DNA from 3 places in the Pseudarthrobacter niigatensis genome. Region 2 is predicted to be linked to each of the others. Evidence: riboswitches for the same ligand, from Rfam matches in the RefSeq annotation. Region 2 holds a riboswitch; each other region holds the start of a gene.
The links. A riboswitch is a leader RNA that binds a small molecule or an ion and turns the genes downstream of it on or off. The one in region 2 is predicted to bind cyclic di-AMP.

Region 1 (4,209 bases), on a different contig from region 2:
GGTGAGCCAGTCGCTGCCGGCACTGGCGTACTTGCCCGGCGGCAGCGCCTGGGCTATTCCATAGGCACCGGAGTAGGCGTTGGTGGCCGTGGTCAGCCAGCTGGACTCCTTGGTCCACAGCTGGGCAAGGCACAGGAACTGGTCCTGGCCCCACCCGTAGGCGGCCAGGCGCCCCGATGCATAGCTTTTCGCTCCGGCCGGATCGTTCACCGCACCGCCGGGAACGGAAGGAACGACGACGGCGGGCTGAGCCGGCGGGGCCGGCGCCTCCGGGGCGGCCGGCCCGGGATCGACAGCGGGAGGAGGGGCCGGAACGGGTTGGACACCGCCGGGCTGGACGGGACCTGCCGGGGCCGGGTTTGCCGCGGGCGCGGGTGCCTTCGGCTGCTGCGCCGCCGCGGCGGAGGCCCTGGCCTCGGCCTCCGCCTGCTGCCGGGCCTGCTCCTGCGCGGCGGCGCGCTTGGCCGCCTGGGCCGCCTCGTAGGCAGCCTGCGCCGCCTGGCCCTGGCGGTACTCACCCTCAAGGGCCGCCGTCGTGCCTTTCAGGGCTGCGAGCTGGGCTGTCAGCTCGCCGCCATGCCGCTGTTCCTCCGCCACCTGCCGGGCCAGCGAATCCTGGGCCGCGCGGGCGGACTCCAGCGTTGCCTTCGCCTCCGCGGCAAGCCGCTCCCGCTCGCTCCTGGCAACCTTCTCCTGGTCGGCAAGGGCGGCGGCTGCCTGTTCAGCGGCCGCCGCCTTGGTGACCAGGGCCGCAGTCTTGTCCCCCACGAGCTTGACCAGGTTGAGCCCCTGGACGCTGTTGGTTCCCAGGGCATCCAGCGCCACGAAGAACCCCGTGTTGGTTCCGCCGGTTTTGTAGGACTCGACAGCCAGGGCGCCGAGGTCTTTCCGGTAACGTGCCAACTCCTGGTTGGCGTGGGCGGACCGGGCGGAAAGGGTCTCGAGGCGGGAAGAAGCTGCCTGGAGCCCGGCGTCGGCGGCAGCGTACCCTGCCGCCGAGCGCACGGCGGCTTCCCCTGCCGCCTCAGACTCGGCTTCGAGGCGGGACAGCAGTCCGTTGATGATGGTGATCTCCCCCGCCTTCGAAGCTTCCGAGGACTGGGCCGCCTGCACGTCTGCCCACGAAGGATACCCGCCGGTTGGGGGCGGGTCGTCGGCAGTGGCCGGAAGGACAACGGTGGCGGCCAGGGCAACAGCCGCCAGGCCCCCCAGTACGGGGAACCTGGCGGTGGTCACGAACAGGGGCATAGTCCCGAAGCTTACCGGCGGATTGGAGGGGCACGCAGGAAGCCGTCTCCACATTGTTACTTGGACGGCAGCCACCGCCATCAGTCGAGGTCAGGCGGGAAGCAGGCTTATCGTCCACACGTTTGCGCAATTCGAGAGGGCAGCCTCGTATGTTACCTAAATGTGACAATCGCCGTGCCCATGGGTTAGGGTCGTCAGGTGTCCCTCTCAGACGGGACATTCCCGTCAGTATGCCGAGCCCTGCCGCTGACCATGGGATCCAACCGCTCCAGTTGGCAGGGACGGGGGAACCAAGTTTCCACGGCCACATGTGGCCTAGGGGTTAAGTCGGCAGCGCCTCCCTCCATCGCGGGGCCGCTCCCGGCCGGGTATCTCCAGCCCGAACCCGACAGCTCACCCCGCAGGCATGGGAGAGGCGATCAACCGTGTCAAAAAATTCCATTTCAGCCCGCCACCGCGCGACTCCGGCCCGCTCCATTGTGCTCGAGGGCCTCGCCGTAACAGCCAAGTCGCAGGCCCGCTCCCTGGGCCGCCCGGCGCTCGCTGTGGCAGCAGCGTCCGGCATTGCGTTCGGCGTGGGCGCTCCGGCCCACGCTGGCGTAACCGCACCGGACACTACTGAGCAGACCAGTGTGCAGGCCACCGCCGCAGCACCTGCTGCAGCCCCTGCCGCAGCAGCAGGGAACGTCCACACCGTGGTTTCCGGCGACACCCTCGGCGCCATCGCCGCGGCGTACGGCGTCAACCTCAATGACGTCCTGTCCGCCAACGGCCTGGGCCTGTCCTCGGTCATTTACCCGGGCGACCAGATCCAGATTCCCGGCGCCGGCTACACCGCAGCGCCGGCACCGGCCCCGGCTGCAGCACCCGTGCAGGCGGCAGCCGCCACCGCACCGGCCAACACCGGCATGAACATGTCCTACGCCTCGGCAACGCCTGTGGCTTCCACTACGGGCACCGGCACCGGCGCGGCGATCCTCGCCTCGGCCTACAGCCAGCTGGGTGTCCAGCAGGACTGCACCGCGATGGTTGAGAAGGCACTGCGCTCCGTCGGCAAGTCCGTAGGCGACCTGGCCCCCACCCAGTTCTTCCAGTACGGCACGGTGGTGGGCTCTCCCGCCCCCGGTGACCTGATCATCACCTCCGGCCACGTGGGCGTTTACGCAGGCAACGGCCAGGTTGTCAGCGGCGGCGTCAACGGCTTCGACACGCAGGTGCACTCCATCAGCTGGCTCGGCGGGTACTCCGCAGTGCGCGTAGCCTAGTCCCTGCCGGTCGGGCCCGCATGGCGGTGCCGACTGTGAAGGAGGGTGGCAGCCGGGAAACCGGCTGCCACCCTCCTGTCGTTAACGCACCCGCCGCGCCGCCGCGGTCAGGTCCCGCAGAACGTCATGTAGCTGCCGAAGTCCTCCGGCGGTCCCTGCATATAGCGTTCCAGGCCGGGCCGTTCAGTGAAGGGGTGGCTGACAGCTGCCAGCAGCTGCTGCAGCGGAGCCCGGTCCCCTCCGGTGGCTGCGGACAGCGCCTCCTCCACAAGGTGGTTCCGGGGAATGTACGCAGGATTCACGCTGTCCATCAGCTGAGCGTCCGGCTGGAGATCCTGCCACCGCACCACCCAGGAATCAAGGGCGGCAAGGTCAAGGACCATGCCGCGCACGGGGCGGCGGTCCCCTCGGGCGGCTTTACCCAGGTTGCGGAAGAACAGGGTGTAGTCCACGGGTCCGTCCTTCAGGATGTCGAGGACATCATCCACCAAGGCCCCGGCGGCGCCGCTTTCATCGACGCCGTCCAGACCCAGCTTGGCCGCCATCCCGCGGGTCCATGCCTTGCTGTACTGGCCCCGGAAACCGCCCAGGACCTCCACCGCCGGGGCCACGGCTTTCTCCTGGTCCTGGCCAATCAGCGGGAGCATGGCCTCGGCGAGCCGGGCCAGGTTCCATTCGGCCAGGACCGGCTGGTTGGCGTAGGCGTAGCGTCCACCGACGTCGATGGAGCTGTAGACGGCGGCTGGGTTGAAGGCGTCCATGAACGCGCAGGGCCCGTAGTCGATGGTCTCGCCCGAGATGGTCATGTTGTCCGTGTTCATGACCCCGTGCACGAAGCCAACGAGCATCCACCGGGCGACGAGCTCTGCCTGGGCGGAGACGACTGCCGCGAACAGCGCAAGGTAGGGGTTTGCGGCATCGGCCGCCTGCGGGTAGTGCCTGCCGATGGCGTGGTCCGCCAGCCGCTTCAGGAGGTCCATATTTTCGGTTGCGCGCGCGTACTGGAAGCTGCCAACGCGCAGGTGGCTGCCCGCAACCCGTGCCAGGACGGCGCCGGGCAGCATGTCATCGCGCCGAACCTGCCGCCCGGTGGCAACAACGGCGAGCGAACGGGTGGTGGGAATGTGCAGTGCGTGCATGGCCTCACTGACAATGTATTCACGCAGCATGGGCCCGACGACGGCGCGGCCATCCCCGGCGCGGGCGAATGGCGTCCGCCCCGAGCCTTTGAGGTGGACGTCCACGAGGCGGCCGCTCCGGTCAATGACCTCGCCCAGCAACAGCGCCCGTCCGTCACCGAGCAGGGGCGAGTACCCGCCGAACTGGTGTCCGGCATACGCCTGTGCCACAGGTGTGGCACCTGCTGGAACGTGGTTTCCCACCAAGAGCCGCACCCCCTCGGGGCTGCGCAGGTACTGCGGGTCAAGGCCCAGGTCCGCTGCCAGTTGGTCGTTCAGGACGAGGAGCTCCGGGCTGGGCGTTTCCTCGGCCCGCCAGGGCACGGCGAGTTCCGCCAGTTCCCGGGCGAATCGGCCATCGAACGTGACCGTGGATTCAGCTGCTGCCGTCATGGTTTAACCCTATCCCCGCAGTTGGACCGGCACCCTCCCGTGCCGGCTGCCGCCGCCGCGGAACGGGGATGCGGTCAAGGTCCTTGGCCGCGATCACGGTAACCCCCGGGGCCCGCGCCTGCGCT
Region 2 (4,209 bases):
GCACATCGTCCTGGCCTCCATCGATGAGAAGCTCAACGAGAAGTCCTATATCGTTCCCGGGCTGGGCGATGCCGGCGACCGCCTCTACGGCATCGCCGGGTAGCCTCCCGCCGTCCGGACGGGACCTGTCGGGGAGGGACTTCGCAGACGGCTCTCATTTTGCGCTGGGCCTTTTCGGACCGGTGCCCCGCCGCTAGCCTGTGCGGATGGACTGGAAACTCGAACTTGTCTTTGTCCCTGTCTCCGACGTTGACCGCGCCAAGGACTTCTACGTCAACAAGGTGGGCTTCAACGCCGACTATGATGAGCGGCCCTCGGACGACCTCCGTTTCGTGCAGCTGACGCCGCCAGGTTCGGCCTGCTCCATCTGCATTGGCGAGGGGCTGACGGACGCACCTCCCGGCACCGGCTCAAACCTGCAACTGGTGGTCAGCGACATCACCGCGGCGCATGACTTCCTGAAAACCAACGGTGTGGACGTCAGTGACGTGGACGTCCAGGACTGGGGACACTTCGTGTACTTCGCCGATCCGGACGGCAACAAGTGGTCTGTCCAGTGCATACCGTGGCGGAACGCCGGGGCAGACGCGGCGCCAAGCCCTGCACCTTAAACCAGTGAGGGCCGCATCCCCGGGGATGCGGCCCTCACTGCGCGGTAGTTCCCTGCCGGGCCCCACTCCAAGGCGAACGACGGCGGGGCCAGGGACGCGTCGTCGGGCGGCCGTCAGTGCTGGAAAGGCTCAGCTGAATGTGCCGCTTCGACGCGCCGCGGCAGGGAAATGGTGCCTAGTACCAGTTGTGCGCCAGGTGGAAGTTCAGTGCGCCGCAGGGGGACTGGTAGCTCTTCTTGATGTAATCCAGGCCCCAGTTGATCTGGGTCCGGTAGTTGGTGAGGTAGTCCGCACCTGAGCTGGCCATCTTCTCGGCGGGGAGGGACTGGACTATTCCGTACGCCCCGCTGCTGGGATTGGTAGCTGTGGTGGTCCAGTCGGATTCCTTGGTCCACAGGGTCTGCAGGCACTGCATCTGGTCCGGTCCCCAGCCGAATGTGGCCAGCTGGCCGGCGGCGTATGCCTGGGCGCCGGCGGGATCGTTGACTGCGACGGCGGGTGCAGGCTCGGGGGCAGGGGCCGGTGCGGGTGCCGGGGCAGGTGCCGCCGGTGCGGGAGCCGCGGGCGCTGCTGCCGGAGCCGGTTCAGCCGCCTGCGGTGCAACGCTGATGGCTGCGGGAGCGGGGCTCTCCACTGGGTTGGAGCGGATTTCGCTCTTCTCGATGCTCATTTGGGCGTCGGCTGCTGCCGTGTTTGACTGGGTGGACGACGCCGGGGTCATGCTGCTGGTGGCCTGTCCGGCCGCGCCTACCCCCACCAGTACCGCGCACGATGCCGCAAGGACGGCGGCGCGCTGGCCGAGGGTGGTCTTCTTGGCCTGCGGTTTGGCCCTGTGTTTAGCCTGCAGGCATGATTCTGCCGTGTTTTTGGACATGATTGATCGCCTCTCACACCTGCGGAGTTAGCTGTCGGGTTCGGATGAGGGCATCCGGCCGTACGGAAAGAAAATCACGTACTGGCTTAACCCCAAGGGCAGTCATTGCCCGGGACGGTGGGTCCCCCGCCTCTGCCGTTGCTCAATCGGAATCCGGGGAAGCGGCAGAGCTTGGCGTCAACCCGGGATATGCGGCCCGAACGGAAACCGCACCCAATCGACGGTACAGGAAGATTAAGCAGAAGTCACATTTAGGTAACGGAAGTCACGGATTCCGCGCGTCGGTTTGCGGGCGCACGCGCCGAGGATTCGCTAAACGGAAGCAGTCCAGCCCGCCGGGGAATTCCGGTCCGGGCCGGACTGCCTCGCTACTGGCCTGCCAGGGCGTACACCGTGGTGCCACCGATGCTCTGCGACTGGAAATTGGCGGCCACCCACTCAGCGATCTGCGTTGCTGCATCCGAGCCGCTGGTGGAACGCATGGTCCCGCCCGCGATGAAGAAATGGATCTTTCCCTGGGACACCAGCTCCTGGAACTGCGCCAGCGTGGGGGAGGGATCGGTGCCGTTGAAGCCGCCCACCGCCATGACTGGAAGTTCGGTTGCCAGCTGGTAACCGGCGGCGTTGTTCGAACCCACCACGGCCGCAGCCCAGGTGTAGCTTGAGGCCCCCGCCCGGAGCGCGGTGAGCAGCCCGGCCGACGGCGTCGGGGCACCCAAGAGGCCGCCCATCCCTCCGCTGCGGCCCCCGGCAAACCCTGTGCCGCCTTGGGTACCTGGCTGCCGGAAGCCCTGTCCCTGCGTGCCCTGTCCCTGCGTGCCTTGGGCTGTGCTGCCTGTGCCACCGGTGCCAAATCCGTTCCCGTTGCCCCCAGTGCCGCCGGGCGCTCCGCCCGGGCCCGTACCGCCCGGGCCCGCACCGAACCCTGACGTGGGGCCTGCGCTGACGATTGCCCCGCTGTGCACCGCCGATGCCGTGGAGACGGAGTAGGCAAGCGGCCCGGCGAGCGACGCAGCAACGGCCAGCACCGCCGTCGTCCGCTGGAGGGAGCGGCGGCCCAGGAACCGGTTGAGGCCCACTCCGGCGGAAGCGGCCAGCCCTGCCGCCAGCACCAGCCAGCGCAGCCACGGACCGTAGGCAGAGGTGGTGCCCAGCAGGGAGAACGCCGTCAGGGCTGCCGCTGCCACCGCCGCCGCGAGCGGGATTGCAGCGGCCAGCTGCTGCCTGTGCTGCCACAGGAGAACAGCGCCCAGGCCGGTAAGTGCCGCAATGCCGGGCGCCAGCGCCACCGCGTAGTAGGGGTGGATGATGCCGGCCATGTAGCTGAACACCAGGCCCGTCACCAGGACCCACGAGCCCCAGGCCACCACCGACGCACGCACCGGATCCGTCCGCGGCGCCCGTCGGCCCACCCACAGCAGGCCCGCCGCGAGGATCAGGGCGGAGGGCAGCAGCCACGCTATTTGGCCACCGAACTCGCTGTTGAACATCCGGAACAGGCCGGGGACGCCCCAGCCGTTGCCCCCGCCCACGCTGCCCGTTTCGTCGCCCGTCAGCCGCCCCAATCCGTTGTAGCCAAGGGTGAGTTCCAGGATGGAGTTGTCCTGCGACCCGCCAATGTAGGGCCGCATGCTGGCAGGCGTCAGCTCGACGGCCGCGAGCCACCAGCCCGCGGAAACAACCATCGCCGCCCCTGCCGCGGCCAGCCGCAGGAGGCGCCGGCCCAGCCTGCCCGGCCCCGCAACCATGTAGGCCAGGGCGAACCCGGGAACCACCAGCAGGACCTGAAGTTGCTTGGCCAGGAAGCCGAAGCCCAGGAACACGCCGGCCAGCAGGAGCCAGCGCAGCCGGTCCTCCTGGATTGCACGGAGGATCCCGTACCCGGCGGCAGTCATGAGCAGCACCAGCAGGGCGTCAGGGTTGTTGAACCTGAACATCAGCGTGGCAACCGGCGTGAGGGCGAGGACGGCAGCGCCCAGCAACCCGGCCCGGTGGGCGACGGTGTGGTCACCCGTGGCCTGCACCGCGGCTCGGCGCACCGCAAGGTGGAGCAGCCAGGCGGCCCCGACCCCCATCAGCGCTTGCGGGACCAGGATGCTCCACGGGTTCAATCCGAAGATCCGGACGGACAGTCCCATGATCCACAACGAGGCCGGCGGCTTGTCCACCGTGATGGAGTTGGCAGCGTCCGAGGAACCGAAGAACCAGGCAGTCCGGTCCTGCGATCCCGCCTGGGCCGCGGCGGAATAGAACGCGTTCGCCCAGCCTGATGCGCCGAGGTTCCACAGGTACAACACGGCCGTTCCGGCCAGTACTGCCGCCAGTTCCAGATGCCGCCGGAGGGCCTGGGGATTCCGCGGAGGCCGGACGGACTTTGTCCCGCTGTCCCCGGCGGACGTTGTTCCCCCGTCGTCGGCAGCCCGGGCCCTTACGGCCCGGGGTCCGGCTGCCCGTGCCCAGGAGGGACGCTCAACGCCGGTCGCGGTGCTTGAGAACGGCGGGGTCGGGTAGTGGCTGGCCATGGCGTGCTACTCCGCCAGGCGGTAGACGGTGGAGTTGCCCACGGTCTGCGCCTGGAAGTTCGCCTGCACCCAGGCGGCCACCTCGGAGTTGCCGCCGCGGCCGCCCATGCCGCCTCCGCCCATGCCGCCACCCTGGATGTAGTACCCGATCTCGCCCTTGGACACCATGTCCTGAAACTCGGCGAGCGTGGGGTACGGATCC
Region 3 (4,209 bases), on a different contig from region 2:
CTGGCTTTTCACGACTTGCCTCCCACGTTGTCTCCGGCTGTGCGCCGGACTTTCCCATGCGTGCTGGTTCCCGGCGGCAACACCCAGCGCGGCAGCATCGTCCCAGGTATCCACATCGGCGGTGGACCCGGCGGGGACTGTGACAAGCTGCACGTCCAGACTAGCAAGGAGCGCCCTGACCGAGCCGTTGACCAGGGCGTTGCGTGAAGCCAGGTCAGCGCAGGACCTTTTTAACCCAGCCGTGCTGTAGAAACCTGCCAACGGCTGGGTCCTGCCGTCCTCGGAACGGGCCACCACCCCACCTGGGCGGACGCCGGGATCGGACTGCAGCAATGCGTCCCGCAGCACTGCCACCGCCTGGGCGGCCAACGGCATGTCGCAGGCCAGCACCAGGGAGTAGGGGGCCCCTCCCCCGTTCCTCGCCAGGGTATCCAGGCCTGCGGCAATCGCAGCCGCCGGACCAGCAAAGGGCGGCTCCTCCCGGCATGCAAGCAGGTTGGCAGGGCGGACCGACAGTGGCAGCGGGTGGCCCTCCCCGGATTCACCCGGCAGGACTCCCGCATCGCCGACAACCACGGTCAGCCGGGCACCGGCCGCCGCGGCAACGGCGCGCTCCAGAAGGGTTTGGCCGTGGAAAACCAACGACTGCTTGGGCACGCCGCCCAGGCGCGATGATCGTCCCCCGGCAAGGATCAGGGCATCAAAAGCCACGCTGTTCTTGTGCACTTCCCCAGCCTAGCGACCGGCACCCTTTCCGGCGCCGGGAGGCGCCGGGAAACTGTCAGGCAGCGCGCTCCGGCAGCAGGAACGGATCCCATGCGGGGGTCGGCTTCTCCAGTTCCTTGATCTGCCAGATCGTCCCGTGCGGCGGCTCGGGAACAAACCGAAGGGTCCACCCCATCTCGGCGGGAGTGTGGTCGCCCTTGACGTTGTTGCACCGCAGGCAGGCGGCCACCAGGTTCTCCCACGAATCGGCACCTCCACGCGACTTTGGGTGAACGTGGTCGATTGTGTGCGCAGCCTTGCCGCAGTAGGCACATTTGTGACCGTCCCGCCGGAGTACGCCCCTGCGGCTGACGGCCGTTGAGTGGTTGTACCTGGGCCGGATGTAACGGTTGAGGAGGATCACGGACGGGCGGCCCAGGACGTCGGTGGGCCCCACCACCGGGTCGTCCCCTTCGGCCACGACGCTTGCCTTGCCCGTGAGCACAAGCACCAGCGCCCGGCGGAAAGTGATAACCGCCAGCGGTTCATATCCAGCATTCAGAACGAGAGTGCGCATGCACTTACCTCTTCACGGCCGCACCCGTCAGGGGCACGAGGGCCGGCTGCCCTCGGCATGTCCGGGCTATGGATCGACATCACAAGAGTAAACAAAGAAGTGCAGAATCAGGTAATCGCCGCCCCGGAGGCCCCTTCCGTCACCATGCCAGGGAAAAGGCGGGGACGCCGGCGGCAAAGCCCTTAAGCGCAAAGGACCCCCGCCTTGCTGGCGGGGGTCCTCTGGCAAGCAGCACGCGGGCCGGCGTTGGTTAAGGCCGGCACAGGAATGCCTAACGTACGCGGATGGCTACCGGTCCGGAGCCAACATTGGCGCTGAAGACCACGGTGTCGTTGCCATTGAAGCCGCCGTGGACGGCCATGCCGTTACCGGCGTAAACGGCAATGTGGGCCATGCCGCCGCCACCGTCGGCGTAGTACAGCAGGTCGCCGGGCTGGGCCTGGGACATGGGCACGGTGTCACCCAGCGACAGGTAGCCTGCCGGCCAGTCGTGGAAATGGATGCCGACGGCAGCCAGTGCGTTGGTCACCAGCATGGTGCAGTCCTGGTGCACGCCGAGCTGGGCGTATGCGGCGGAAAGGATGGCTGCTCCCTTCCCGCTTGCGGAAACCTGGGCGGCGGGAGCAGCCGGAGCAGCGGCGGTAACAACCTTGGCCGTGACCTTGGCAGCAGCAACAGGCTGCGCCACAGGCGCGGGAGCAGCTTCCTGCACCTGGACCTGGGGCTCGGGCTCGACGACGGGAGCCGGCGTGGTGGTGACAGCAGGCTTCTCGTAGCTGATGGCAATGGTGGAAGCCGCGGAAATCGGGGCGTCGACGGCCGATTCAACTTCGAGCTGGGACGCCGGAGCGGAATCGCGCTTGACGTTGGCGTCGGCAGCGTTCGCTGCGAGCCCGCTGGTCAGGACCAGGCCGGAAGCCGCGGCGATAACAGCAGCCTGGCGGCCCATGCCACCGGCGTTGTCGCTGACAGCTTTGGCAATGATGGCGATCGAGTTGGTTTTGGTGACCTCGGCGCGGTGCCGTGCGGTAGCACGAGTCGTCATGAGTTCTCTCTTTCGTTTTTCCTTCGGACCGCGTGTAGGCAGGCAAAGGGGGCTGGACGCGCCGGCATCTTGGGGGTAAGCCGGCGCATCCCGAACGGGGATCTGGTTTCTAGCGGAAGAGCTGTGGGCAAAGAAATAGCCCTTGGAGCGCTAAGCCCAAGAACTACTTGTTGAGGTGGTAGTACGACGAGGTACCGGTGGCTGCGGGCGAGTGCAGCAGCGTGCCCTGGGAGGGGTTGAGCGCGCTGATCATCATGCCGTTGCCGACGTAGATACCCACGTGCGCGCCGCCGTTCTGGACAACGAGGTCGCCCGCCTGCGGGGTGGAGGTCGGGGTCATGATGTTCCACGCGTTGGTGCGCGGGATGCTGATCCCGGCCTGTGCGTAGACCCACTGGACGAACCCGGAGCAGTCCCAGCCGGTGACCGGGCTGGTGCCGCCCCATACATAGGAGTGGCCGATGCCGGTGTAGGCGATGGCTGCAATGCCGGAGGTTGCGGCGGAGACAGTCTCGGCAGCCTTGGCGGCGGGAGCGGCGTCCTGGCCAGCGGTGGCGGCGCGTTCGGCCGGCGCGGTGGACTGGGGACGTACCGCCTCCACCTTCGGAGCGGCGGTGGTCTTGACGACCGGGCGCTCGAAGGAAACCGTGGCCGTGGGGGCGGCCGTGACGGCCAGTGCCGTCTGTGCCGAGCCGGACTCGGTGGATGCAGAGACACCGGCGGTGGTGTCAGCTGCGTTTGCTGGCAGGCCCATGCTCAGGATCAGGCCCGATGCGGCTGCCACTACGGCAGCCTGGCGGCCTACGGTCCCGGCATTTGCACTCACGGCCTTGGACACGGCGTCCAAGGGGCTGGTGCGAACCGTTTGCGCACGGTGGCGCGCAGAATGATGGCGTGAAGACACGAAGGTAGCCTCTCCCAATGCCTGCGAGGTGAGCTGTCGGATTCGGATGGGAGTCACCCGGCCACACAGCTTCCTGGGAAGCTGGTGACTTAACCCCAAGGCCTTCTGAAGAGAAGGCCAAAATTGGTTCCCCCGCCCCTGCCAGACGATGAAATGCGAACGGACCTTGAGCGGTGGCAGAGTTAGGCAATCCACTCAAGAGCGTCAACTTCGGAAAAGTTGACGCGAGTTAGACGGTACAGCAGTTTTGTTTCAATGTCACATTCAGGTCACGGCAGGTCGCTGCGATCTGAGAGTGGGCAATCATTCGTTACAGCCAGCCCATGGGGTCGACCACTTCGCCGTTGACCTGCACCTCGAAGTGCAGGTGGCAGCCGGTGGAGGCACCTGTGGTGCCGCTGAGCGCCACGACTTCTCCACGAGAGACCGTCTGGCCCACCTTGACGTTGAAGGAGGACAGGTGGTTGTACGTGGTTTCCAGTCCGTTGCCGTGGTCGATGACCACCCGGTTTCCGCCGCCGAACTGGTGCCAGCCTGCGAAGGTAACGGTGCCGGTCGCAGCGGCAAGGACGGACGTCCCGCATTGAGCCACGAAGTCCTGGCCCCGGTGGAAGTCGCCGGAGCCCCCGGTAATCGGGCTCACCCTGTATCCGAACGGTGACGCGGTCACGAGGGAGGCTAGTGGTGCAGCCAGGGTGCCGGCCGACGCCGCCCGCGTGACGGAGCCGGCGGACTGGGCACTCAGGAGCTGCTTGAGCTTCCCGTCCGGGTCGGCCTGGGTCACCACGGCGGAGCGGCTGAAGTCGATCTGGGCACCAACATCGGCGGAAATCTGCGGCTGCGGGCTGACGGAGGAAGCTGCCAGGGGCGCGTTGCCGGACGCATCAGTGGCCATGACCGGGCTGGTGGCGGGCACTGTGACCGTCAGCACCAGTCCGGTGGCAGCCAGAGCGATTCCGGCCTTCTGGCCAATCCCGC

Region 1: another riboswitch for cyclic di-AMP. It lies ahead of J2T23_RS00710 (LysM peptidoglycan-binding domain-containing protein); the one in region 2 lies ahead of J2T23_RS16595 (aggregation-promoting factor C-terminal-like domain-containing protein).
Region 3: another riboswitch for cyclic di-AMP. It lies ahead of J2T23_RS13830 (C40 family peptidase); the one in region 2 lies ahead of J2T23_RS16595 (aggregation-promoting factor C-terminal-like domain-containing protein).

Annotation. Positions count from the first base shown of each region.
Region 1 covers NZ_JAUSTB010000001.1:141,265-145,473, reverse strand. Annotated here, with positions in the region: gene J2T23_RS00715 (aggregation-promoting factor C-terminal-like domain-containing protein) at 1-1,248, opposite strand, end outside; cyclic di-AMP (ydaO/yuaA leader) riboswitch at 1,500-1,670, shown strand; gene J2T23_RS00710 (LysM peptidoglycan-binding domain-containing protein) at 1,674-2,513, shown strand; gene J2T23_RS00705 (protein adenylyltransferase SelO) at 2,621-4,084, opposite strand; gene J2T23_RS00700 (ribonuclease Z) at 4,068-4,209, opposite strand, start outside.
Region 2 covers NZ_JAUSTB010000013.1:35,080-39,288, forward strand. Annotated here, with positions in the region: gene upp (uracil phosphoribosyltransferase) at 1-103, shown strand, start outside; gene J2T23_RS16590 (VOC family protein) at 207-611, shown strand; gene J2T23_RS16595 (aggregation-promoting factor C-terminal-like domain-containing protein) at 787-1,485, opposite strand; cyclic di-AMP (ydaO/yuaA leader) riboswitch at 1,491-1,654, opposite strand; gene J2T23_RS16600 (ArnT family glycosyltransferase) at 1,854-4,007, opposite strand; gene J2T23_RS16605 (glycosyltransferase family 39 protein) at 4,014-4,209, opposite strand, start outside.
Region 3 covers NZ_JAUSTB010000009.1:62,246-66,454, reverse strand. Annotated here, with positions in the region: gene J2T23_RS13845 (NTP transferase domain-containing protein) at 1-726, opposite strand, end outside; gene J2T23_RS13840 (HNH endonuclease) at 782-1,282, opposite strand; gene J2T23_RS13835 (NlpC/P60 family protein) at 1,554-2,327, opposite strand; gene J2T23_RS13830 (C40 family peptidase) at 2,491-3,165, opposite strand; cyclic di-AMP (ydaO/yuaA leader) riboswitch at 3,236-3,414, opposite strand; gene J2T23_RS13825 (M23 family metallopeptidase) at 3,542-4,209, opposite strand, start outside.